One region of the Amycolatopsis sp. NPDC102389 genome, then DNA from elsewhere that is predicted to be linked to it. Evidence: riboswitches for the same ligand, from Rfam matches in the RefSeq annotation. Region 1 holds a riboswitch; each other region holds the start of a gene.
What was found. Region 1 has a riboswitch for S-adenosylmethionine ahead of ACIRGA_RS10175 (aminotransferase class V-fold PLP-dependent enzyme). Riboswitches for the same ligand answer to the same signal wherever they lie in the genome.
Positions count from the first base shown of each region.

Region 2: linked by a shared signal. The riboswitch ahead of thrC (threonine synthase) and the one ahead of ACIRGA_RS10175 (aminotransferase class V-fold PLP-dependent enzyme) in region 1 are both predicted to bind S-adenosylmethionine.
Region 3: linked by a shared signal. The riboswitch ahead of ACIRGA_RS05920 (methionine ABC transporter ATP-binding protein) and the one ahead of ACIRGA_RS10175 (aminotransferase class V-fold PLP-dependent enzyme) in region 1 are both predicted to bind S-adenosylmethionine.

Region 1 covers NZ_JBIWKX010000008.1:120,772-128,581, reverse strand. Annotated here, with positions in the region: gene ileS (isoleucine--tRNA ligase) at 1-394, shown strand, start outside; gene ACIRGA_RS10195 (penicillin-binding transpeptidase domain-containing protein) at 547-2,148, shown strand; gene ACIRGA_RS10190 (ArsR/SmtB family transcription factor) at 2,192-2,875, shown strand; gene ACIRGA_RS10185 (potassium/proton antiporter) at 2,988-4,466, shown strand; gene ACIRGA_RS10180 (M23 family metallopeptidase) at 4,598-5,281, shown strand; SAM riboswitch class IV at 5,444-5,558, shown strand; gene ACIRGA_RS10175 (aminotransferase class V-fold PLP-dependent enzyme) at 5,591-6,946, shown strand; gene ACIRGA_RS10170 (hypothetical protein) at 6,966-7,553, shown strand; gene lspA (signal peptidase II) at 7,578-7,810, shown strand, end outside.
Region 2 covers NZ_JBIWKX010000032.1:19,561-27,370, forward strand. Annotated here, with positions in the region: gene lepA (translation elongation factor 4) at 1-558, opposite strand, end outside; gene ACIRGA_RS25005 (class I SAM-dependent methyltransferase) at 672-1,259, shown strand; gene ACIRGA_RS25010 (VOC family protein) at 1,256-1,630, opposite strand; gene ACIRGA_RS25015 (EamA family transporter) at 1,653-2,531, opposite strand; gene rpsT (30S ribosomal protein S20) at 2,892-3,152, shown strand; gene holA (DNA polymerase III subunit delta) at 3,221-4,204, opposite strand; SAM riboswitch class I at 4,340-4,472, shown strand; gene thrC (threonine synthase) at 4,485-5,750, shown strand; gene ACIRGA_RS25035 (ComEC/Rec2 family competence protein) at 5,803-7,810, opposite strand, start outside.
Region 3 covers NZ_JBIWKX010000004.1:73,526-81,335, reverse strand. Annotated here, with positions in the region: gene ACIRGA_RS05935 (fatty acyl-AMP ligase) at 1-90, opposite strand, end outside; gene ACIRGA_RS05930 (ATP-binding cassette domain-containing protein) at 142-1,914, opposite strand; gene ACIRGA_RS05925 (4-(cytidine 5'-diphospho)-2-C-methyl-D-erythritol kinase) at 1,982-2,947, opposite strand; gene ACIRGA_RS05920 (methionine ABC transporter ATP-binding protein) at 3,070-4,080, opposite strand; SAM riboswitch class I at 4,294-4,384, opposite strand; gene rsmA (16S rRNA (adenine(1518)-N(6)/adenine(1519)-N(6))-dimethyltransferase RsmA) at 4,632-5,468, opposite strand; gene ACIRGA_RS05910 (GNAT family N-acetyltransferase) at 5,509-6,093, shown strand; gene ACIRGA_RS05905 (DUF222 domain-containing protein) at 6,240-7,259, shown strand; gene ACIRGA_RS05900 (transglycosylase family protein) at 7,318-7,810, opposite strand, start outside.

The sequences.
Region 1 (7,810 bases):
TGCCGTCGTGGCGGCCGGGATCGAGCTCGTCGAAGGCGAGTACGAGCGGCGTCTGGTCGCGAAGGGCGGCGGCGCGGCGGCGGAACTGCCCGGCGGTGCCGGGCTGGTGCTGCTCGACACCGAGGTGACCGACGAACTGGCGGCCGAGGGCCTGGCCCGTGACCTCGTCCGGGTCGTGCAGCAGGCCCGGCGTGACGCCGGGCTCGACGTCGCCGACCGGATCGCGCTGACGGTCGACGCGCCGGAAGACGTGGTCACGGCCGCGAAGACGCACGAGGAGTTCATCGCTTCGGAGACGCTGGCGACTTCGGTGGCCTACGGCGCCGTCGCCGATGGCTCGGCCGGGACGGTCGGCGAGGGCACGAAGGTGACCGTGGCGGTCACCAAGGCCTGACCCTCGCGAGCGCGGGTCCCGGCCACCGGGATCACGAAAAGGATTCGGAACAGCCGCTTTCTCACCGCGCGGCAGCCTTGCGCGGGCGAAATCGGCAGGCTGGCGCCCGGGGGCGCGCGCGAGGGGCCGCGCCGTAGGGGGAGAGCGAAACCATGAGTCCTGCCCGGAAAAGAGGGATCCTGATCGGCGCCGCGCTGGCGGTGGTCGCCATCGTGGTGGCGGCGGTGGTGCTGCTGGTCAAGGAGGACCGGGCGCCCGCGGCCTCCGGAGGCGGTCCGGGGGGATCGACCGAGAGCGCGCAGGACAGCCCGGCGCAGGTGGCCGCCCGGTTCCTGCGGCTGTTCGACATGGGTGACCTGACCACCGCCCCGGTCGACGATCCGGCGGCCGCCACGACCGCCCTGACAGGCACGCGAAACACGCTCAACGGGGCGTCGGTCAGGACGTCGCTCGGCGAGGTCCCGACGACGCCGGGCAACGCGACCTCGACGTCGGCCACCTTCCACGTCGCGTGGACCTTCGCGGGCAACAGTGTCTGGAAGTACGAAGGCAAGCTGGACCTCGTGCGCAACGCCGGGAAATGGGTGGTCCGCTGGGCGATGTCGGTGATCCACCCGAAGCTCGAAGCCGGGCAGCGGCTTTCCGTCGCGCCCGTTTCGGCCAAGCCGGTCGTGGCCGACCGCGACGGCAAGGCGCTTGTCGGCGGGGACGCGGCGGGCGTCGCGCCGATCCTGCAGGGAGCGTTGGCCAAGGTCGCCTCCGGGCAGAACAGCGGCACCGGGACGACCGTCACCGTGTCGCGCGTCGACGTCGCGGGCAAACCGGTCGAGACGCTCTTCGGGGAGGCCGCCGAGACCGACAAACCGCTGGTTTCGACTTTGAGCGTCGCGTCGCAGAACGCCGCGCAGAAGGCAGTCGACGGCTTCGGCGGATCGGCGATCATCGTCGCGATGAAGACCTCGGGCGAACTCCTGGCGGTCGCGCAGAACAGCGCCGCCGGGAACCAGCCGAAGGCGCTCAGCGGCCTCTACGCGCCGGGTTCGGCCTTCAAGATCGCCACGGCGACCGCGGCGTTGCAGCAGGGCGGAGTCTCCGCCGACTCGCAGGTGGCGTGTCCGGGCAGTGAGCAGATCGGGACCCGCACGCTCAAGAACGACAACGGGTTCGATCTGGGCACCGTTTCGCTGAAGACGGCGTTCGCCGCGTCGTGCAACACCACCTTCGGGCGGCTCGCCGGGCAACTGCCCGCGGACGGGCTCGCGAAGGCCGCGAGCCAGCTCGGCCTCAACGCCGACTTCGAGGTCCCGGGACTGTCGACGGAGACCGGGAAGGTGGAGCCGTCGAGCAGCGGTGACGAGCAGGTCGAGGCCGGGATCGGGCAGGGCAGGGTGCAGGTCAGCCCGCTGGGCGCGGCGCTCATGGCCGCGACGGTCGCCACGGGGAAGCCGGTGGTGCCGAAGCTGTGGCAGGGGCTGGAGACCAAGGTCAACGCCGGTTACCAGGCTCCGCCCGCCGGGGTGCTGAACCAGGTCCGCGCGATGATGCGCGAGGTCTGCACGACGGGGACCGCGAAAGCGCTGAAGGGCAGCGGGGCCGTCTTCGGTAAAACCGGCACGGCGCAGTTCGGTTCGGGGGCGGACGCCAACGGCTGGTTCGTCGGCTATCGCGGTGACGTCGCTTTCGCCGTCATGCTCGAAGGTTCCAACGACTCCAAGCCCGCGGTCCAGCTGGCGGCGAAGTTCCTGGCAGGCTGATGCTTCGGCGGTCGCCGAACCGTCGGTCTTCTACGGTGAAGGCATGGAAACGATCGCACTGGCCGAGGTCGCGGCCGTGCTCGCCGATCCGAGCCGCGCGTCGATGTGCCTCGCGCTGCTCGACGGGCGCGCCTGGACGGTGACCGAGCTGGCGGGCGCGGCCGACGTGGCCGCGTCGACGGCGAGCGAGCACGTGACGAAGCTGACCGACGCCGGGTTCGTCGTGCGGGTGAAACAGGGGAGGCACAGTTACGTTCGGATAGCCGACCCCCGGGTGGCGGAGCTGATCGAGCATTTGGCGCAGCACGCCGAACACCGGCCGGTGAAGGGATTGCGGTCTTCGGTGCGGGTGAAGCGGCTCGAGTTCGCCAGGACCTGCTACGACCACCTCGCCGGGACGGTCGGGGTCGCGCTGCGGGACGGGATGCTCGCCACCGGGCTGATCGACGACGCCGGCGGGCTGACGCTGACCGGTCGCGGGCGCGAGGTGCTCGACGCGCTCGGGGTGGAGATCGACGGCGGCCGCCGCCCGATGCTGCGTGACTGTCTGGATTGGACAGTGCGGCGTGATCATCTGGCGGGCCGGGCCGCCGCGGCGTTACTGTCTCACGGAGTGAGTGCCGGCTGGTTGTCCCGTGAGGGCAACCGCGCGGTGAAAGTCCTGCCCGCGGCGGAAAAGCCGTTCGCGGAACTCGGTGTCGACCTGGTGTCCCTGCGCAGTCCGTAATGGACAGTCTGTAACACAGGTTATCCGGACGGCTTTCTACCGGTACACGAACGTGTGACGATCACCGCCTCACTATTCTGGAGCCCTCACGGCGACCGGAACGGGAGGCGACATGGAGCAGCTCCCGCTCATCCTCGGCACCGGTGGTGCGGTGCTCCTCGTCGCCGTGATCGCCGTCCGGGTGTCGATCCGGGTCGGCCTTCCTTCGCTGCTGTTGTACCTGGGGATGGGGGTCCTGCTCGGCGAAGCCGGGTTCGGCATCCAGTACGACAACCCCGAGCTCACCCAGTCGCTCGGCCTCGCCGCGCTGGTGATGATCCTGTCCGAAGGCGGTCTCACCACTCGGTGGACCACCGTGAAACCCTCGCTGGGCATCGGAATCGCACTGTCCACAGTGGCCGTCGCGGTGAGTATCGCGGTCACCGGCGCGGCTTTGCACTGGCTGCTGGGCCTGGACTGGCGGATGGCGTTGCTGTGGGGCGCGGTACTCGCCTCGACCGACGCCGCCGCGGTCTTCTCGGTGCTGAGATCGGCGGGGATCGGGAAGCGGCTCGTCGGCGCGCTGGAGATCGAGTCGGGAATCAACGACGCCCCGGCGTACATCGCCGTCGTCGTCCTCGCCGAGGGCACGACCATCGACTGGTCGCTGCCGCTGCTGGTGGTCTACGAACTCGCCGCCGGGCTCCTGATCGGGCTCGCTTTCGGCTGGGGCGGGGCGTTCGCGCTGCGCCGGGCGGCGCTTCCCGCCACCGGTCTGTACCCGCTGGCCACGGTCGCGGTGTGCGTCGTGGCGTACTCGAGCGGCCAGCTCGCGCACGCGTCCGGACTGCTCGCCACCTACGTCGCGGCCCTGGTGCTGGGCAACTCGAAACTGCCGCACCGGTCGGACACGCTGTCCTTCGCCGAAGGCCTCGGTTGGCTCGCGCAGATCGGCCTGTTCGTGCTGCTCGGCCTGTTCGCCTCGCCGGGCAGGATCTTCGAGAGCCTGGTCCAGGGCCTGGTCGCGGGCGCGGTCGTGCTGTTGCTCGCCCGTCCGCTGTCGGTGCTGCTGTCGGCGCTGCCGTTCAAGATCCCCTGGCGAGAACAGGTGTTCCTGTCCTGGGCCGGGTTGCGCGGGGCGGTCCCGATCGTGCTCGCGCTGATCCCGCTGTCGTCCGGGGTTCCCGGCGCGCAGGAGCTGGTCGACGCGGTGTTCGTGCTGGTCATCGTGCTGACGCTGCTCCAGGGGGCGACGTTGACCCCGCTCGCCCGAGTGCTCGGGCTGGCCCAGCACGCCGAGGCGCACGAGATCGACGTCGACTCCGCGCCGCTCGACGAGATGGGCGCGGAACTCCTGCAGGTCCGGATCAACACCGGGTCGAAGATGCACGGCGTCTACCTGGCCGAACTGCGGCTGCCGGTGGGGGCGACGATCAGCCTCCTTGTCCGCGACGGCGCCGGCTTCACGCCGAACAAGAACACCCGGCTTCAGGAACGCGACCAGTTACTCGTCGTGACCACCGCCGAAGTCCGTGACGCCGCCGAGCGACGCCTGCGGGCCGTCGACCGCGCGGGCCGCCTCGCCAGGTGGAAGGGCGAATCCGGCCAGTAGGTCACGAGCAGGCACCAGCTGTTCGTCGGTTGATCTCAGAAAATTCTTCCCTTTCGTACTCCTTTTGGATTACTTTCCCGGCAATCGACTCCATCGAATGGGTGAGTGTCGCGGGGTAAGGAGTACGCAAGGTGACGAAACTTCCTGTGCGGTTCGCCGGTCTGGGGGTCACCGCCGCACTCGTCGGGGTGGTCCTCGCGGCCCCGACGGCGACCGCGGCCGGGGCCTTTCCCGCGTTCGGGCTGCCCTTCGACTCGGGCCAGTCGGTCTACTCGGCGGGGATCCACTCGGACAACGGGAACTCCGGCGTGAAGAACGCCATCGACTTCAGCCCGGGTGACAAGACCGTTCGCGCGCCGCTGGCGGGCACCGTCCGGATCCAGCACTGCTCCGGCGGCGACTGGGTGACCGTCGACCACGACGGCGGCTGGCGCACCGGGTATTACCACATGGAGAACATTTCGGTCACCGACGGCCAGAAGGTCGTCCCCGGCGACGCCCTCGGCCGGACCGGCAACGCGCTGCCCTGCGGTGGCAGCAGCACCGGCGCCCACGTGCACTTCACCCTGTGGACCTTGCCCACGGCCGCCGCGCAGGGCGGCGACTCGCGCGACTTCGGGGTCGGCGCGGGCAACTGGAACGGCAAGTCCTACGACGAGGTCTCGACCGAGGTCGCCGAGGCCTACGGCGAAGCCGTCGACGGCAAGACCTTCGGCGGCTGGCAGTTCACCGCGGGCACCGATCAGTACTCCGGTACCGCGACCGAGCTCTCCTCCCGCGCGACCATCGGGCTGCCCGGCCGATTCCGGGTCTGACCTGCAGCGTTTAGTCCTCTGAATGCGGTACTTGCGCGTGCATCTACCGCGTTCAGAGGACTAAATGCCGGGTTCTGCCCGCTCGCGGGACACGTGAGCGGCGTCTCAAGATGCGGACGAGGGCTGGCTCGATCGCTCGCCCATCCGCTAACTTCGTCCGTAGGTCACGAGTGTCAGCGTCAAGCCCCGGCTAGCTGACCGGCAACCCTCCTTCCGCGGTGGGGTGCCCCGGGTGAGGACCTGGCTCGTCGCGAGGTGCGACGGGCAAGCGCGGGATCCTCGTCGGGTCCCCTGGCCCGGAGGATGACGATGACCCTCGCTCTCGAACGCCCCAGCACCCCCGCTGAAACCGTTGCCACGCACGAAATCCCGACGGTCGCTTGCGCCGATCTGCGGGTTCCGCTGGTGACCGGCGGCGACATCGGATACGCCAACCTCGACCACGCGGCGAGCGCCCCCTGTCTGGACAAGGTCCGCGCGGCCGTCGACGAGTTCCTGCCCTGGTACGCCAGCGTCCACCGCGGCGCCGGGTTCGCCTCGCAGGTCTCCACCAAGCTTTACGAGCGCACGCGCGGAATCCTGCGGGACTTCGTCGACGCGCGATCGACCGACACCGTCGTGTTCACCCGCAACACCACCGATTCCTTCAATCTCCTCGCGCGCAGCCTGCCGAAGCACACGTCGGTCGTCGTGTTCGACACCGAGCACCACGCCGCGCTGCTGCCGTGGAAGGGGCCGAACGTCCGCCGGGTGCAGACGCCGCGCACCCGCCTCGCCGCGGTGTCCGCTGTGGACGAAGCGCTCGCGGACTGCCCGCAGGGCCCGCGGCTGGTCGTCGTCACCGGTGCGTCCAACGTGACCGGTGAACTGTTGCCGGTCAAGGAGATCGCGGCCGTCGCGCGGCGGCACGGTGCCCGGATCGCGCTCGACGCGGCGCAGCTCGCGCCGCACCGCAAGATCTCGATCCGGGATCTCGACGTCGATTACGTCGCGCTGTCGGGGCACAAGCTGTACGCGCCGTTCGGTGCCGGCGCGCTGATCGGCCGCGCCGACTGGCTGCGCGCGGCTCAGCCGTACCTCGCCGGTGGCGGTGCGACGAAGCTCGTCACCCGTGATTCCGAAAACCTCGGTGTGGTCTGGAATTCCGGTGCCGAGCGGCACGAAGCCGGTTCCCCCAACACCGTCGGCGTCTACGCGCTCGGTGTCGCCTGCGAGACGCTGGCCGCGAATTGGGACGGCATCGTCGCCCATGAAGAAGAACTGCTGGCGCGACTGCGCCGCGGCCTCGCCGCCATCCCCGGATTCGCCGAACTGCGGTTGTTCGACGCGCCTGTCGACCGCGTCGGCACGCTCAGCTTCATCGTCGAGGGCTTCGACCCCGGCTGGCTCGCCGCGGTCCTTTCCGCGGAGTACGGCATCGGCGTGCGGGACGGCGCGTTCTGCGCGCACGTGGCGACGAAGCGGCTGATCGCCGTCGCCGGATCGACGGGCCAGCAGGCCGTGCGCGTCAGCGTCGGCCTCGGCAGCACCACCGAACACGTGGACCGGATCGTCCTGGCGCTGCGCCAGATCGTCGCCCGCGGCGCGCGCTGGCAGTACGAGAAGCCGGAAGGCCGTTGGGTGCCGGAGAACGATCCGCGCGAACTGCCCCCGTTCTGCGCCTGAGCCACTACCCTCACCCCGCATGGGGAATGAGCGACCGCGTTACTGGTTTCCGCTGGCGCTGCTGGGATTCGCCCAGCTGGCGGTGGTGGCCCTGTCCGTCGGCACGCGCCGGCCCGAGGGATGGTTCGCCTACGTGCCTTACGGGAACGGCGGCATGTTCGGCTCCGTCCAGAATGCGGGGGAACCCCTGACAGCGGTTTCGGTCGTCGGCATGAGCAGGATGGACAACTGGCTGTTCGCCGTCTTCGTGGTCTACCTCGGCACGGTGCTCTTCTATGCCCTTCGAACGAAGACCATGAGCTGGTGGAAGGTCGCCGGGATCGCGCTCGGCGGGTTGATCGCCATCGCGCTGGCCGATCTGGTCGGGTACTGGGAATTCGAAATCGACGGCGACACCCGCAGCGCGATCCTGCTGACGCTGGGCCTGGTTCTGCTCGCCTGGCTGGAACGCAGCGTGCTGGTGCTGGTCGTGGCGGCGGCGTTCGGGCTCTGCGCGGTCGTGCCCGCGCAAGGACAGCTCGCGCTGGTGCTGTCGTCACTGGTCGCGCTCGCCGGGGCGTTCGCGGCCCTGCTGAGCAGGCCGAAGACGGCCGCCGAGGAGTCCTGAACACGCTCAGTGGACAATGGGGGAGTGAGTACAGAGCCCGAAACCGCGCCACCGTCGCCGCCGCTGCCCAAGAAGCGCGTCGCCGTGGTGTTCGTCGTCGCCGCGGTGCTGTGGGGGATCGACCTCCTCACCAAGCAGATCGCCGTGTCCACGCTCGAGGGCGAGCAGCCGGTCGAGTTCCTCGGCGGACTCGTGTACTTCCAGCTGGTGCGCAATCCCGGTGCCGCCTTCTCGATGGCGACCGGGCTGACCTGGGT
Region 2 (7,810 bases), on a different contig from region 1:
GACCGCGTCGAGCAGGTCACCGACACCGACGCCGGTCTTCGCGGACACGCGCAGCACGTCCGAGGGCTCGCAGCCGATGATGTGCGCGATCTCGCCGGCGTACTTGTCCGGATCCGCCGACGGCAGGTCGATCTTGTTGAGCACCGGGATGATCTGGAGGTTGTTCTCCAGCGCGAGGTACAGGTTGGCGAGCGTCTGCGCCTCGATCCCCTGCGCGGCGTCGACCAGCAGGACGGCACCTTCGCACGCCTCGAGCGCACGGGAGACCTCGTAGGTGAAGTCGACGTGGCCGGGGGTGTCGATCATGTGCAGGACGTGGTCCTGCCCGTCGACCTTCCAGGGCAGGCGCACGTTCTGCGCCTTGATGGTGATCCCGCGTTCCCGCTCGATGTCCATCCGGTCGAGGTACTGAGCCCGCATGGCCCGTTCCTCGACCACGCCGGTGAGCTGCAGCATCCGGTCGGCCAGGGTCGACTTGCCGTGGTCGATGTGCGCGATGATGCAGAAGTTCCGGATGAGCTCCGGGGGCGTGAAGGTCGTGTCGGCGAACGTCGTCAACGGGTTTCCTCGCGAAGGTCGGGGTGTGCCAGCTCTATGGTCCCATGCCGCTCCGGGTGCGAGTGGGGGTCATCCCCGATGCGGCCCGTGATGAGCTGTGGTGCCCTCGATGTATGAGTACTTCACTGTCCCAAATGCTCGACCGCACGTTCGGCCATCCCCGGGGATTGCTAGGCCGGTTCGGCGGCCGGGCGATGGCGCACGGCAATGCCGCCACCGAGCTTCGCGTCGTCGAGCTCGCGTCGATCGAATCCGGCGAGACCGCCCTGGTCGTGGGCCCCGGCCCCGGCGTCGGCTTGCAGGCCACGGCCGAACTCGCGGGCCGCGCCATCGGTGTCGACCCGTCCCCGGAGATGCTTGCCCGTTCTCGCCGCCGCTGCGGCGACAGGGTGGAGCTGCGGCAGGGCACCGCGGACTCCACAGGTGAGCCCGACGAGAGCGTCGACGTGGTCCTGAGCGTCAACAACGTGCAGCTGTGGGACGACCGGGCGGCCGGATTCGCCGAGCTGTTCCGGGTGTTGCGCCCCGGTGGCAGGCTGCTGATTTCGTCGCACGAGAAGTGGCTTCCGGTCTCCCGGCACGAGCTGGCCGACGAAGCGGCCGACGCCGGCTTCGTCGATCTGCAGACCTGGACCTGGGACCCTCCGGGATTCGGCGCCTCCCTCGCCGCTCAGCTGCGCGCGATCAAGCCGCTGAGCTAGCGCGGATCAGTGCGCAACGGATGCTCGCGCGGCACTTCGACCAGCACGATCCTGGTGCCGTCCGGGTCGGCGATCCACGCTTCGTCCAGTCCCCACGGTTCGCGCCGCGCGCCGCGGACGGGTTCCAGGCCTTTCGCCTCGAGCTCCTCGAGCGCCGCGGCCAGATCCCGGACCTGCAGCCACAAGGCGACGTCAGGGGTCGGACCGGTCTCTCCGGTACCGACGATCTCGATCGATCCGTTCCCGGCGAAGAACACCGTGCCGCCGGGGAACTCCTTGTCGATGGCCAGGCCCAGGGTGTCCCGATAGAACGCCGTCGACACGTCGAGGTCCTTCGGGTGGATCAGCACCCTGCTGCTCAGCACGTCCATGGCTCATCCCTACCGGATGGGTTCAGGCCATCGCAATCGCGGCGATCCCCGCCAGCACCACCACCGAACCGGCCAGCCTGCGGACGGCGTTCGCCTCCCCCAGGACCAGCCAGGCGGCGATGCCGCCCAAGACGATGCTCAGCTCGCGCGCGGGTGCGACGAGGCTCACCGGGGCGATCTGGAGGGCGTAGAGCACCAGCAGGTAGGCGACCGGCGAGAGCACGCCGACGATGACGACCTCACGCTTGTGCTCACGCCAGAGCCACGAGATCTCCTCGCGATCCTTCAGGGCGTACGGCGCCATGAGCAGGCTCTGCACGATCGCACCGGTCCCGAAGTACACGATCGGCGGGACACCGAGACCGGTGACCGAATGCGCGTCCCACAGTGTGTAGGCGGCGATCGTGAGACCGGTCAGCAGGCCGTAGGCCAGACCTTTGCGGCGAGCGGCACGATCGGCGGCGTCGGCGTGCGCCGGTGCTCGCCCGGTGCCGATCACCAGCACCCCGGCGACCACGAGGAACGCGCCCACCAGGCCGAGGAGCCCCGGCCGCTCACCGAGCAACACGACGGCGGCGAGCACCGAGATCAACGGCCCGGTGCCGCGGGCGACGGGATAGACGACGGACAGATCGCCGACGGCGTATCCCCGTTGGAGGACAACGCCGTAGGTGACGTGGAACACCGCGGTGACCACGGCGGCGAACAGCCAGGTCCACTGTGGACGTTGTGGCTCCACGGCCAGCGAGACCGCCATCACGGGGATGAGCAGGATCGCGGAAAGGCTGTAGTAAGCCCAGACGAACCGGGCTCCGCCCCGGCGGATCCGCTTGGCGGCGAGGTTCCAGCCCGCGTGGATGACCGCGGCGATGATGACGAAGGACAGGGCGGTGGCGTTCACGGCGGACCTTTCACGTTTTCCGCGCACGCGGAAAACCCGGTCCTCCAGGCTTTTGTCCCGTCAGATGAACGGCGGCGCTTCCGGCTCCGCCGATGGTGCCGCTCGGACCGGTCCCGTCTGCCCTGATTGTGTGTTTTCGCCGGCCGGGCAGGCGGCGGAACCCTAGGCACTACGATCTTCACCGTACCGCAAGCAGCCGTCCCGAGGCTGCCGCGAGCCACCCCGGGACGGCTGTTAAGCTTGCTTCTCGCCGTCGTGTGGCATTCCGTCATGGAGGAAACCCGCGCCGCTCTCGCGAGCGCGCAGGGCCGGTCACAGCGCGACGGTGAAACCACCGAGAGATTCAAGAGGAGCGCCCCCGTGGCCAACATCAAGTCGCAGATCAAGCGCATCACCACCAACGAGAAGGCGCGTCAGCGCAACCAGGCGATCCGGTCCTCGGTGAAGACCGCGATCCGCAAGTTCCGCGAGGCCGCCGACGCCGGTGACAAGGCCAAGGCCCTGGAGCTGCAGAAGGACGCGGCCAAGAAGCTGGACAAGGCCGTGACCAAGGGCGTTCTCCACGCCAACCAGGCCGCCAACAAGAAGTCCGCGCTCGCGAAGCGCGCGAACTCTCTCTGATCGGCTTTCGAAAGGCCCCGGCGACACGAGTCGCCGGGGCCTTTTCGCTGTTCTCGGCGGCTTGTTTCTCAGCGGCTGGTGCCGTGGGCGCCGACGACCTCCAGGACGGCCCGCTCCAGCGCGTACTCCGGGTTGGCCGCGACCCCCTTGACCTCGGCGTTGAGCCGGGCGACCACCCGCATCGCGGTGGCCAGGCCGTCCTGCCCCCAGCCGCGGGCCTGCCCCTGCGCCTTGCGCACCTTCCACGGCGGCATCCCCAGCTCGCCGGCCATCTGATTCGGGTTCCCGCGACCGGCGCCGGACACCCGCGCGATCGTCCGGACGGCGTCGGCGAGGGCGTCCGCCACCAGCACGTGCGGTACGCCCAGCTGCATCGCCCAGCGCAGCGACTCCAGCGCCGCCGCCTTGTCGCCGGCCACGGCCTTCTCGGCGACCGCGAATCCGTTCACGTCCGCACGGCCACGGTGGTAGCGCCGGACCGCCTGCTCGTCGACCACCCCACCGGCGTCCGCGACGAGCTGGGTCGCGGCCGATGACAGCTCGCGCAGATCCGAGCCGACGGCGTCGATCAGCGCGAGCACGGCCGCACCGTCGATCTTCCCGCCGACCCGGCGGACCTCGTTGCGGACAAAGGATTCCCGCTCCGCGGCCTTGGTCAGCTTCGGGCACTCGACGACCTCCGCGCCGGCCTTCTTCAAGGCGGCGGGAAGCCCTTTCGCGGCCTTGCTCCGGCCGCCTCCGCTGTGCACGACGACGAGCACGATGCCGTCGGCGGGCGCCTTGACGTAGGCCATGACGCCGTCGGCGAGCTCCTGCGAGATGTCGTGCGCGGATTCGAGGACGATCACCCGGCCCTCGGCGAACAGCGAGGGGCTGACCATTTCCGCGAGTGCCGGGACTGTGAGGTCCGACACCCGGATCCGGGTGAGATCCGCCGTCGGATCGGCCGCTTTGGCCGCGTCCGAAGCACTGCGGACCGCACGTTCGATCAGCAGCTCTTCCTCACCGAGAACCAGGACCAGCGGCGATGGGGCGGAAGCTTGCGTCGTCACGGTGACGATCCTGCCACTCCTCCTCTCGTGTGCTTTGCCCGGTGATGTGTTCCGGGCACGGTGGCCCCACCTGAGCCTCATGTCGTACGGTGTTGGCGAGGCGACGCGATGACACGCGTGCCGACAATCGAATACCGCTCATCCAGAGGGGCAGAGGGAACGGCCCGATGAAGCCCCGGCAACCGGCGTCAGCCTGTCATCCCGCGATCGCGGGGTAGCTGACGAACACGGTGCCAATTCCGGCCCGCCACGGCGGGGCAGATGAGGAAAGGACCTCGCGATGACCGCAACCCTCGGCACGACCTCCACCACCAAGACCCCGGATCTCGGACCGGCCGTCGAACTGGTGTCGAAGGAAGAGGGACACCGGCAGCCGCTCGCCCCCGAATTCGTTTCCGCCGAGGACTTCTCGCCGCTCGAGGTCGCCTACGACTTCGGCCGCGTGCGCCGCGAGGACATCGAAGCCGGGCCGAAGAACATCTGGCGCTACAAGAAGCTCCTTCCCGTTCCCTCGAACGTCGAAGAAATCCCCAACACCGAACCCGGCGCCACCCGGCTCATCCAGGCCGACAGGCTCGCGAAAGCCTTGGGCGTCAAGAAGGTCTGGGTCAAGGACGATACCGGGAACCCCACCCACTCGTTCAAGGACCGCGTGGTCGCCGTCGCACTGGCCGCCGCCCGTGAGTTCGGGTTCGACGTGCTGGCCTGTCCGTCGACCGGCAACCTGGCCAACGCCGTCGCCGCCGCGGCGGCCCGCGCCGGCTGGCGGTCGGTCGTGCTGATCCCGAAGACCCTCGAGCGCGCCAAGATCCTCACCACCGCCGTGTACGACGGAGACCTGATCGCGGTCGACGGCAACTACGACGACGTGAACCGGCTCGCCACCCAGCTCGCCGCCGAGCAGGAGAGCTGGGCGTTCGTCAACGTGAACGTCCGGCCCTACTACTCGGAGGGCTCCAAGACGCTGGCCTTCGAGGTCGCCGAACAGCTCGGCTGGCGGCTCCCCTCCCAGATCGTGGTGCCGATCGCCTCCGGTTCCCAGCTCACCAAGGTGGACAAGGGTTTCCGTGAGTTCGGTCAGCTCGGCCTCGTCGACGAGACGCCGTACAAGGTGTTCGGCGCGCAGGCCACCGGCTGCTCGCCCGTCTCGGCGGCCTTCCGCGCGGGACACGACGTCGTCCAGCCGGTCAAGCCGGACACGATCGCCCGGTCGCTGGCGATCGGGAACCCGGCCGACGGCCCCTACGTCCTCGACGTGGTCAACCGCACCGGCGGCGCGATCGAAGACGTCACCGACGAAGAGGTCGTCGAGGGCATCCGGTTGCTCGCCCGCACCGAGGGCATCTTCACCGAGACCGCGGGCGGGGTCACCGTCGCGACGGCCAAGAAGCTCATCGAGACCGGCAAGCTGAACCCGGACGAGGAGATCGTCCTGCTGATCACCGGTGACGGCCTCAAGACCCTTGACGCCGTCGAGGACAAGATCGGCCCGAAGGCCACCGTCAGCGCCTCGGCCGACGCGGTCCGCGAGGCTCTAGGCATCTGAAGGCTCTAGGCATCTGAAAGGCCCTAGGCATCTGAGTTCCCGCCGGCCCGCCTCACGAACGAGGCGGGCCGCGGGGCTCGCCCCGGCGCACGAGGGCGAGGCCGCGCGCGTCGGCGACCACCGCGGTGTCGCCGTCCGTGTCCGTCCTGGCGACCGACGCGCCGACGGCCACCAGATTGTCCAAAGTGGACTTGTTCGGATGACCATAGGTGTTTCCGGCACCGACACTCACCAACGCGGCCCTCGGCGCGACGGCGTTGAGGAAATCCGGTGCCGTGTAACGGCTTCCGTGGTGCGGGACCTTAAGGATGTCGGCACGCAGATCGGCGCCCTCGGCCATCAGGTCGGCCTGTGCGGCGAGCTCGATGTCACCTGTCAGCAGCAACCGGCCCGCCGAGGTCCCGGCGCGCAGGACGACGGAACCGTTGTTGATCACCGTACCGTCCTGTTCGCGAACCGATCGCCGGGTGACATAGCGCGGTCCCAGTACGTCGAGTGACAACGCCGGCCAGTCCAGCCGTTGCCCGATCTCCAGCTCCAGCAAGGGAATCCCGCGGCGCGCCGTCTCGTCCGCGACCTGCTGCCACGCCCACGCGGGGGCCCGGCCCGGGCCGACGGCGACCGCCCCGACCGACCGGCCCTCGAAGACGGATCCGAGACCGCCGATGTGGTCGGCGTGCAGATGACTCAGCACGATCAGCGGCAGGCGGTCCACACCGAGCCTGCTCAGGCATTCGTCCACCGGTCCCGGTTCCGGCCCGGTGTCGACCAGGACCGCCCTCCCCTGCTCGCCCGTGGCGAGGACGACGGCATCGCCCTGTCCGACGTCGCAGGCGACGGCAGTCCACGACGACGGTGGCCATGCCGGTGCCAGCACCCGCACCGGTACGAAGACGACCAGCCCGGTGGCCAACGCGATCGCCAGCAGGATCCTGGCGTGCCGCAGCCGGACGAGGACGAGCAGCACGGCGAGCAGACCGGCCGCCAGAAGCCCGCCCCACCAGCCATCCGGCCAGTCCACGACCGCTCCCGGCGCCCGGGCGCCATGGCGGGCCACGGTGATGAGCCAGCTCGCCTCGGGTTCGGTCAAGCGGACCAGCAGCCTGCCCGCGGACGGCCACCACGGCCCGACGGCGGTGGCGAGCACGCCGAACACGGTGGCCGGGGCGACCACCGGCGCCGCGAGCAAGTTGGTCACCACCGAGACGAGACTGACCGATCCCGCCATACCCGCGATGACCGGCGCCGTCATCACGAACGCGGCCAGCGGGATGGCCAGCCCCTCGGCGTAGCCGGCCGGGACACCGCGTCCGACCAGCCATTCCGCCCACCTCGGCGCCAGCAGTACAAGCCCGGCCGTGGCCAGCACCGAAAGCGCGAACCCGAAGTCGGCGGCCATCGCGGGGTCAGCCACGACGAGCCCGGCCACCGCGAACGCCAGCGCGGGCAGCGCCGAACCCCGGCGCCCCAGCGCCAGCGCCAGCAGCCCGACCGCTCCCATCACCCCGGCGCGGAGCACGCTGGGTGCGGGCCCGGCGAGGACCACGAACCCGGCGAGCCCCGCGGCGGCCGCGGCGGCGGAAGTCCGCGGCCCGACCCGGAGCACTCTCAACAGGAGCAGGATCGAGCCGCAGACGATCGCCACGTTCCCACCGCTCACGGCCATCAGGTGGGACATGCCGGAGTCCGTGAACTCCCGTTCGACCCTCGGGGACAGCGTGCTCGTGTCCCCCACGACCAGTCCGGGCACGAGACCGGCCTCCTCCTCCGGGAGGACGGCGCACAGTTCCCGGAGCCCGGTGCGCAGCGATTCCGCGGCTCGCTGCCACCAGGGCGCCGGTCCTACGGCCGACGGCGGACCTCGCACCGAGAGGACCGCGACCGTCAGTTCGGCCCCCTTCGCCGGCGCGAGCCGTCCGGAGGCGGTGACCTGCTGCCCGGGCAGCAGGTCCGTCCACCCCTCGGCGGGAGCGAGCAGGAGGATCCGGCCGGCCGAATCCACCACCTGCTCACCCGCCACCGCGGTGTCCACCGTCGCGGCGACGACCACCAGGCGGGTG
Region 3 (7,810 bases), on a different contig from region 1:
AACCGGCTCCTTGGGCTCCCCAGTGACCATTCCCCGCTGCTGACCTCGCCCCGCCGCGGTGGCGACGAGCGTGTCCACGAACCGACTCATGCGCGTCACACTACTGTCCGCGCTGGAAGACCCGCTCGCCGTCGAGTGAACTCATTCGATCGCTTCGGAGGTCTCGAGCCACTGTGCCTCGACCTCCTCCTTCTCCGTTTCGACGGCTTTCAATTCAGTGTTCAGCTCGATGAGCTTCGTCGGGTCGGTCGCCGCGGCGAGCAGCGCCGCATGCAGCTTCTCTTCCTTCGCGTGGAGCTGGTCGAGCTTGCGTTCGAGACGGGACAGCTCCTTCTGCGCCGCGCGTTGTTCCGCGGCGCTCTTCTTGGGCGCGGAGGCCTGCGTATTGCCCGCCTTCCGGTCCCCGCCGGCCTTTTCGAGGCTCTTGACGCGCCGGTCCAGGTACTCCTCGATCCCGCCCGGCAAGTGGGTCACCTGCCCGTCGCCGAACAAGGCGACGATCGTGTCGCAGACGCGTTCCACGAGGTACCGGTCGTGCGAGACGACGACGAGACTGCCCGGCCAAGAATCCAGCAGATCTTCGAGCTGCTGCAAGGTGTCGATGTCGAGATCGTTCGTCGGCTCGTCGAGCAGCAGCACGTTGGGCTCGGCCATCAGGAGCCGGCACATCTGCAGGCGGCGCCGTTCGCCACCGGAAAGGTCTTCGACCGGCGTCCACTGCCTCGACGCGGGGAACCCCAGCTTCTCGGCAAGCTGCGAAGCGGTGAGCTCCTGCTTGCCGAACACGACCCGGCCGGAGACCTCTTCGATCGCCTGCAACACGCGCAGATCACCCGGCAGGTCGTCGAGCTCCTGCCGTAGATGCGCGAGGCTGACCGTCTTGCCCTGGATGCGTCGCCCAGTCTCGGGCTCCGTGTCGCCTCCGAGCAGCTTGAGGAGCGTCGTTTTGCCCGACCCGTTGACGCCGACCAGACCGATCCGATCGCCGGGCCCGATCCGCCACGTGACGTGATCGAGCAGAGTGCGGTCGCCGACGGTCAACGTGGCGTCCTCGATCTCCAGCACGGTCTTCCCCAGCCGTCGACGCGCGAACGCCTGCAGCTCGACCGAATCACGCGGCTCCGGCACGTCGGAGATCAGCGCCTCCGCCGCCTCTACGCGATAGCGCGGCTTCGAGGTCCTGGCCTGCGGGCCGCGACGCAGCCACGCGAGCTCTTTACGCGCCAGGTTCTGCCGCTTTTCCTCGGCCGTCGCCGCCAGCCGCGCCCGTTCGGCCCGCGCGAAGATCCAGTCCGCGTACCCGCCTTCGTACTGCTCGACGCGACCGTTGGTGACCTCCCAGGTCAGGCTCGCGACCGTGTCGAGGAACCACCGGTCGTGAGTGACGACCACGACCGCGATCTTGCGGTTCAGCAGGTGATCCGCAAGCCAGCGCACCCCTTCGACGTCCAGGTGGTTGGTCGGTTCGTCGAGGACCACGAGGTCCAGTTCACCGGTGAGAGCGGCCGCCAGCGCCACCCGGCGGCGTTCGCCACCGGACAGGTTCGCCGTTTCCTTCTCGACGCCGAGAGCGGTGATCCCCAGACCATCCATAATGGACCGGACTCGCGCGTCGGCGGCCCACTCGTGCTCGGCACCGTAGCGCTCCAGCACGACATCCCCGACCGTGCTGCCCTCGGGGAGTTCGGTCCGCTGGGTGACCACGGCCATCCGCAAGCCGCGGACCTGACTGACGCGTCCTGTGTCCGGCTCGCTGATCCCAGCGAGAACCTCCAGCAGCGTCGTCTTCCCACCCCCGTTGAGACCGACGACACCGATACGCTGCCCCTCCGCCACACCGAGCGAAACACCGTCGAGCAGCGGGCGCACCCCGAAGGACTTGCTCACCGACTCCAGGTTGACCAAGTTGGCCATGCCTCAGCCGATCCTTTCCAAAAAGCTCGCACCACAACGAATTAGTCGGTGTCCATTTCGGACACCCTCAGGCGTGCACCCGCGGCGGTGACGGCCGTGGCGCGTCGTCGCCCCCTACCAGCCGGGCTCCGGGCACCGGCCCGTGTGCGACGCGCACCGTGCGGCAGACACCCGCACCGGACAGCTCCGCGGCGACCTCGACGGCCGATTGGGCATCCGCACAGAGAAAGGCACAGGTCGGGCCGGATCCGGAGACGGTGCCGGCGAGCGCGCCCGCGTTGACCCCCGCCCGCAATGTGCGGCGCAGTCCCGGACGCAACGAGACAGCGGCCGCCTGCAAGTCGTTGCCGAGAAGCAGCGCCAGCTGCCGCGGGTCGCCGGACGCCAACGCCTCGACCACCGGAGTGTGCGAACCGATTCGCGGCGGGCTGCCCTCTTCACGCAACCTGTCCAGTTCGCCGAACACCCTGGGAGTCGAAAGACCACGCTGGTCGAAGGCCAGGACCCAGTGGAAGGTGTGCCGCGACAAGACCGGCACCAGTTGCTCACCTCGGCCGGTGCCCAACGCCGTCCCGCCGTAGAGCGCGAACGGGACATCGCTGCCGAGCTTCGCGGCGATACCAGCCAGCTCGTCTCGGGAGATGTCGAGCTTCCAAAGCGACGCGAGACCGACAAGGGTCGCGGCCGCGTCGGCACTGCCACCGGCCATCCCACCCGCTACGGGGATGCCTTTGCGCAGCACCACCCTGACCTTGGACTCGCCGTCCGCCTTGCCGACGTGGGCCGCCAACGCCTGCGCAGCCTTCCAAGCGAGGTTGTTGGCCCCTGTCGGTACGGAACCTTCGCCTTCCCCGTAGACCTCGACGCCCGGGTCCTCGGTGACCGCGACGGTCACCTCGTCGGTCAAGGAAAGCGCCTGGAACACGGTCACCAGCTCGTGGTAGCCATCCGGGCGTACGTCACCGACCGACAGGTGCAAGTTGACCTTTGCGGGAACCCTGACGGTCACTGGGGGCGGTACGACGGCGAGCACCTGTCAAGCCTACGTGGCCGCTCCACTTGCGCCGTCACCAGGAGAAAAGAGAACAGGACGAGTCGGACACGAACGGGCCGCCCCGGACTGAATTCGTCCTGGGCGGCCCGTTCGTGGAGGAATCAGGCGGCGACGCCCTGCGGTCCGCGGACCGGGTGGGTCACGTGGCCGCCGCGTTCGGCGATCCAGGCGAGCGCGGCGTCCGCGCGCTCACCGCGCACACCGAGACGGAACCGGCCGACCGGCGTGTCGCCGATCCGGGTCAGACCGCCACCGATCGTGGCGAGTTCGACGTCGAAGCGACCGGCGGCTTCCGGGAGCAGCGCACCGACCGAGGCGAAGCCGACGAGCACGACGTCCACCGCGCGGTCGTACTTCGAAGCCTGCGCCCGCCCGGTCTCGATCGCGGGGAGGAGCGCCTGCGCGGTCCGGCTGTTCGGGTCCGAGACGAGGTCGAGCACGGTCCCACGTTCGATGATCGCCCCGGCCTCCAGGACCGCGACGTCGTCGCAGACCCGGCGAACCACGCCGGCGTCGGGAGTGGTGAGCAGCACGGTGACTCCGAGCTCGGCGCGCGCCCGGTCGAGCACGGTCAAGACCGCGCCGGACTCCTCGGACTGCACACCCGCGGTCGGGTCGTCGGCCAAGAGCACGGACGGCCCGGCGGCCAGCGCCTTGGCGATGGCCACTCGGCGCAGCTGCCCTTCGGACAGCTCGCCCGGCCGCTGCCCCGCACGGGGGGTGAGCCCGACCAGGTCGAGCAGGTTGCCGACCCGGTTGCGACGCTGCGGTCCGTCGAGGCCGAGCTGCTCGAGCGGCGAAGCGATGTTGCCGGCGATGGTGCGCTCGGCGAGCAATTCCGGTTTGGTGCTCACGACGCCGACCTGCCGACGGATTTCGCGCAGACGGCGTCCGTCGAGGGTTCCGGTGTTGAGGCCGTCGAGCCGGACGACACCGCGGTCGGGACGCTCCTGAAGGCCGATGCAACGGGCGAGGGTCGACTTGCCGGAGCCGGCCGGGCCGACGACCCCGAACAGCGAGCCCGCTTGGATGTCCACGCTTACATCGCGCAGTGCGACGACGGGATTTCCGTTGAGGGGAAAGGATTTGGACAGGTTTTCGACAGTGATCACGAAAGGCTCCATGCGAATGGGGCGCTGCTTCTTTCGAGCGCGCCGACCGTCACCGAGTAACCGTCCGAGAAGGGACGGATTTCAGAGGTAAGGGAGAAGGACTCAGGCAGTAACGGTGGAGCGTCGACACGCACTTACCGTGCGGCGACCTTCATCGACGACACGTCGCCTGGTCAGCAGGAGCGGGTGGGTGACCCTGTTCATTAGACACAGCCTCCATCGGTCCTGGCGGTAGCACCTGCCCTGTGGAGGGTGGTTGCTGCGACTTCGGCGAGCCAGGTCTCTCAGTCGCTCGGGATGGCCCACTGAGTAAAACCGATCCCACTAGATGAAAGCAAGCGCGTAGGCGCAGATCACACGTCTGGTCGCGTCCATTATACAGGATCCGCTGTCCATATATTGGAACAGTGATCGGCGGCGCCGGCTTCCGTCAGGCGCGCTACCTGCTAAGACAACGGTGGCTCATACAGATCCAGAAGAAGGCTTACGCACTTGTGCTGACCTGGCCCAGCCCGCGTCCGCGCGGCGCCGGTCACACTTGCGGCAGGCGATCAGCCGGCGGCCGCGGCGATCCGCGCGAACTGATGAACATCCAATTGCTCACCGCGGGTCTTGGGATCGATACCCGCCTTCTCGAGCAGTTCCCCCGCGCGTTCGGCGGAACCGGCCCATGACGCCAGCGCGGCTCGCAAAGTCTTCCGCCGCTGGGAGAAGGCGGCGTCGACCACCGCGAACAGTCTTTCCCTGTCCACGGACGACACCACATCACCCCGTTCGAAGGCGACAAGCGCGGAGTCCACGTTCGGAACCGGCCAGAACACCGCGCGAGGCACCGCGGCGACCTTGCGCGTCTTTCCGTACCAAGCGAGCTTGACGCTTGGCACGCCATAAGTCCGGCTCCCCGGGCCGGCCGCCATCCGGTCCGCGACCTCAGTCTGGACCATCACAAGGCCACTGGTCAGCGACGACAGCTCGGCGAGCAGGTGGAGCACGACGGGAACGGCGACGTTGTACGGCAGATTCGCGACGAGCGCCGTCGGCCGCGCGGGCAGGTCGTCCGCGGTGATCCGCAACGCGTCCGCGCCGACGACCGTCAGTCGTTCGGCCCCGCCCCGTTCGGCCACGGTGTTCGGCAATCGCCCGGCCAGCACGGGATCGATTTCGACCGCGACGACCTCGGCGCCGGTCGCGAGCAGCCCGAGCGTCAACGAGCCGAGGCCCGGCCCGACCTCCAGCACGATGTCGCCTTCGCCGACCCCCGAAAGGTCGACGATGCGTCGCACCGTGTTGGGATCGTGCACGAAGTTCTGGCCGAGCTTCTTGGTCGGACGTACGTCCAGCTCGGCCGCCAGCGCCCTGATCTCCGCAGGACCGAGCAGTTCAGTCACCCGACGATCGTAACCAGCCCCGGCAGGCCACGATTGGCCGGTGGACGACGTCGTACTCGAAGGCGGGAAAGTCCGGCTGCGCGACTGGAGGCCGAGCGACCTCCGACCTCTTCGCGATCTGCTCGATCCCACACGGCCTTGGCACGAAACGAACGGTCCCTACTTCGGTACCCCGACCGCGGCGGCCGCCGACTCGACGGCACGCGAACTCACCACCATCAAGGCCGAGCCACCCGATCCCCGCACCAGCCTCGCCGTATGCGACCTGAGGGACGACAGGCTGATCGGCAGGGTCAGCTGGTACTGGGAAAGCAGGCAGACCGACTGGCGGCGGATGGGGCTGGTCATCTACGACGAACGTTATTGGGGCGGCGGGTACGGCACCGACGCCATGCGTATGTGGACGACCTACCTGTTCGCCCGCACCGACACCCTCCGCCTGGACTTCGCCACGTTCTCGGGGAACCCCGGGATGATCGCCGTCGGGCGGCGGCTGGGGTTCGTCGAAGAAGGCCGGTTCCGACGCGCTCGACGCTGGCCCGGCGGAGTGCACGACGCCGTCGTCTACGGGGTGCTCCGTGAGGAGTGGGACCAGATGCGTCGCCCGAGCCATGGGCAGGCCTGATCCGGCCCCACCATCCGGATGGCTTTTCCGAAGCGACACGCATCCCACTCAAGGGTGATGGGCGCAGGTTCGCGCAGCCGGAGCGTAATGATCATCCACCCGATCGATACCGTGCATTCGTTCGAATATGCCTCGACAATCGAGGGATGACCAGCACAAACATTCCCAAGGCCTTCCCGCTCAATCTGCCGGAAGGTGACGCCGAACTGCTTCTCGACGAGTTGCAGACGCGGCTACGCGAAGGGCGACGTCTTGTCGCCGAAGTCGGCCAGATCCTGGCCGAGATCGAGTCACGTGGTGTCCGTGATCTCTACGGACACAACTCGATCGCCGTCTTCTACGAGCATGTGGCCCGGGTACCTCGAGCAGAGGCTCAGAGAGTGACCGGCAGAGCGCTGGCGCTCAATTCGAGACGGGCGCGCGACGGCACGTCGATCGACCCCGTCGCGCCCCTGACCGGTACCTCGGCCACCACCGGCGCGCTGGCCGAGGCCAGTATCGACCGGATCGTCACGGTCATGAAGAAGCTGCCCGAGCACGTCACCGCGAGCGCACGGCTCGAGGCCGAGAAGGGCTTGGTCGAGCTCGCCTGCGTCGCGAGACCGCGCGACGTCACGGTGGCGGGCACAGATCTGCTCGCACAACTGAACCCTGACGGAAACCCCAAAGACGACCCCGCTCCGAACCATCAGCGAAGCCAATTCTGGTTGCGCCAGAAACGAACCGGCCGTTGGGACATGCGCGGCGACCTCGACCCCGAGACAGGCGCCCGCCTGAACGCGCTCCTGGTGCCGCGGGCCTATCCAGCCCCCGGCGGAGAAGCCGATGACCGTGCACCGGCCGAGAGACGCGGCGACGCGTTCGCGGAGATCGTCGATCTCGCGGAGGCCGGCCCCGACATCCCCATGCCCCGGCAGACCTCGGAACGGGCCCCTGAACAGCCTCAGCCCGCAGAGCCCGGCGAGGGACCCGCGAGCCGTCCCACGTCCACCCAGGCGCGACCACAGGGCCGCCAAGGCCCTCATCGCGGCGGAGGCGTTCGAGAGGGCACTGCGGCTGAAGGCTCCCGGAATGTCGCCCACATACGTCCCCCTCGTTGGTGGGCACGACTCTCGAGACCGAGATCCGGAAACGCGACACAACCTCAGAAGCCTCTAACGGCCTGAAGGCCACCTTGCGGGCAAACCCACATGGTGACCTTCAGGAAAGGAGAATGATCTGGCGTCAGGCCTTCTTGCCGCAGTGCGGCCAAGCGCTGTAGCCACCACGCGCGTCGCGGACCTTCTCGGCGACAGCGATCTGCTGGGCCTTGCTGGCCTGGTGCGGGTACGCGGCGTACTGGTCGCCACCGTAAGCGTCCCAGGTGCTCTTGTTGAACTGCAGGCCACCGTAGTAGCCGTTACCGGTGTTGGCGGCCCAGTTACCGGTCGACTCGCACTGCGCGATGCGGTCCCAGGCGCCGGCGTCTCCGATGACCGGATCGGCGGGCTTCTTGGTACCGACCTTGACGATCTTGGGCTTGGCCTCGGTGATGACCTCTTCCGAGACCTTCTCGCGGCCGACCTCTTTACCGTTGCGCTTGGTGACCTTGTAGGTCACGGTCTTCTGCCCTGGGGTGCCCGGGTCCTCGACCTTGGTCTTGCCCTTTTCGAGCTCCGGGTCGTCGACCCTCTGCTCGGGCGGCGCGATTTCCTCGTTCTGCTTGACCATGGTGACG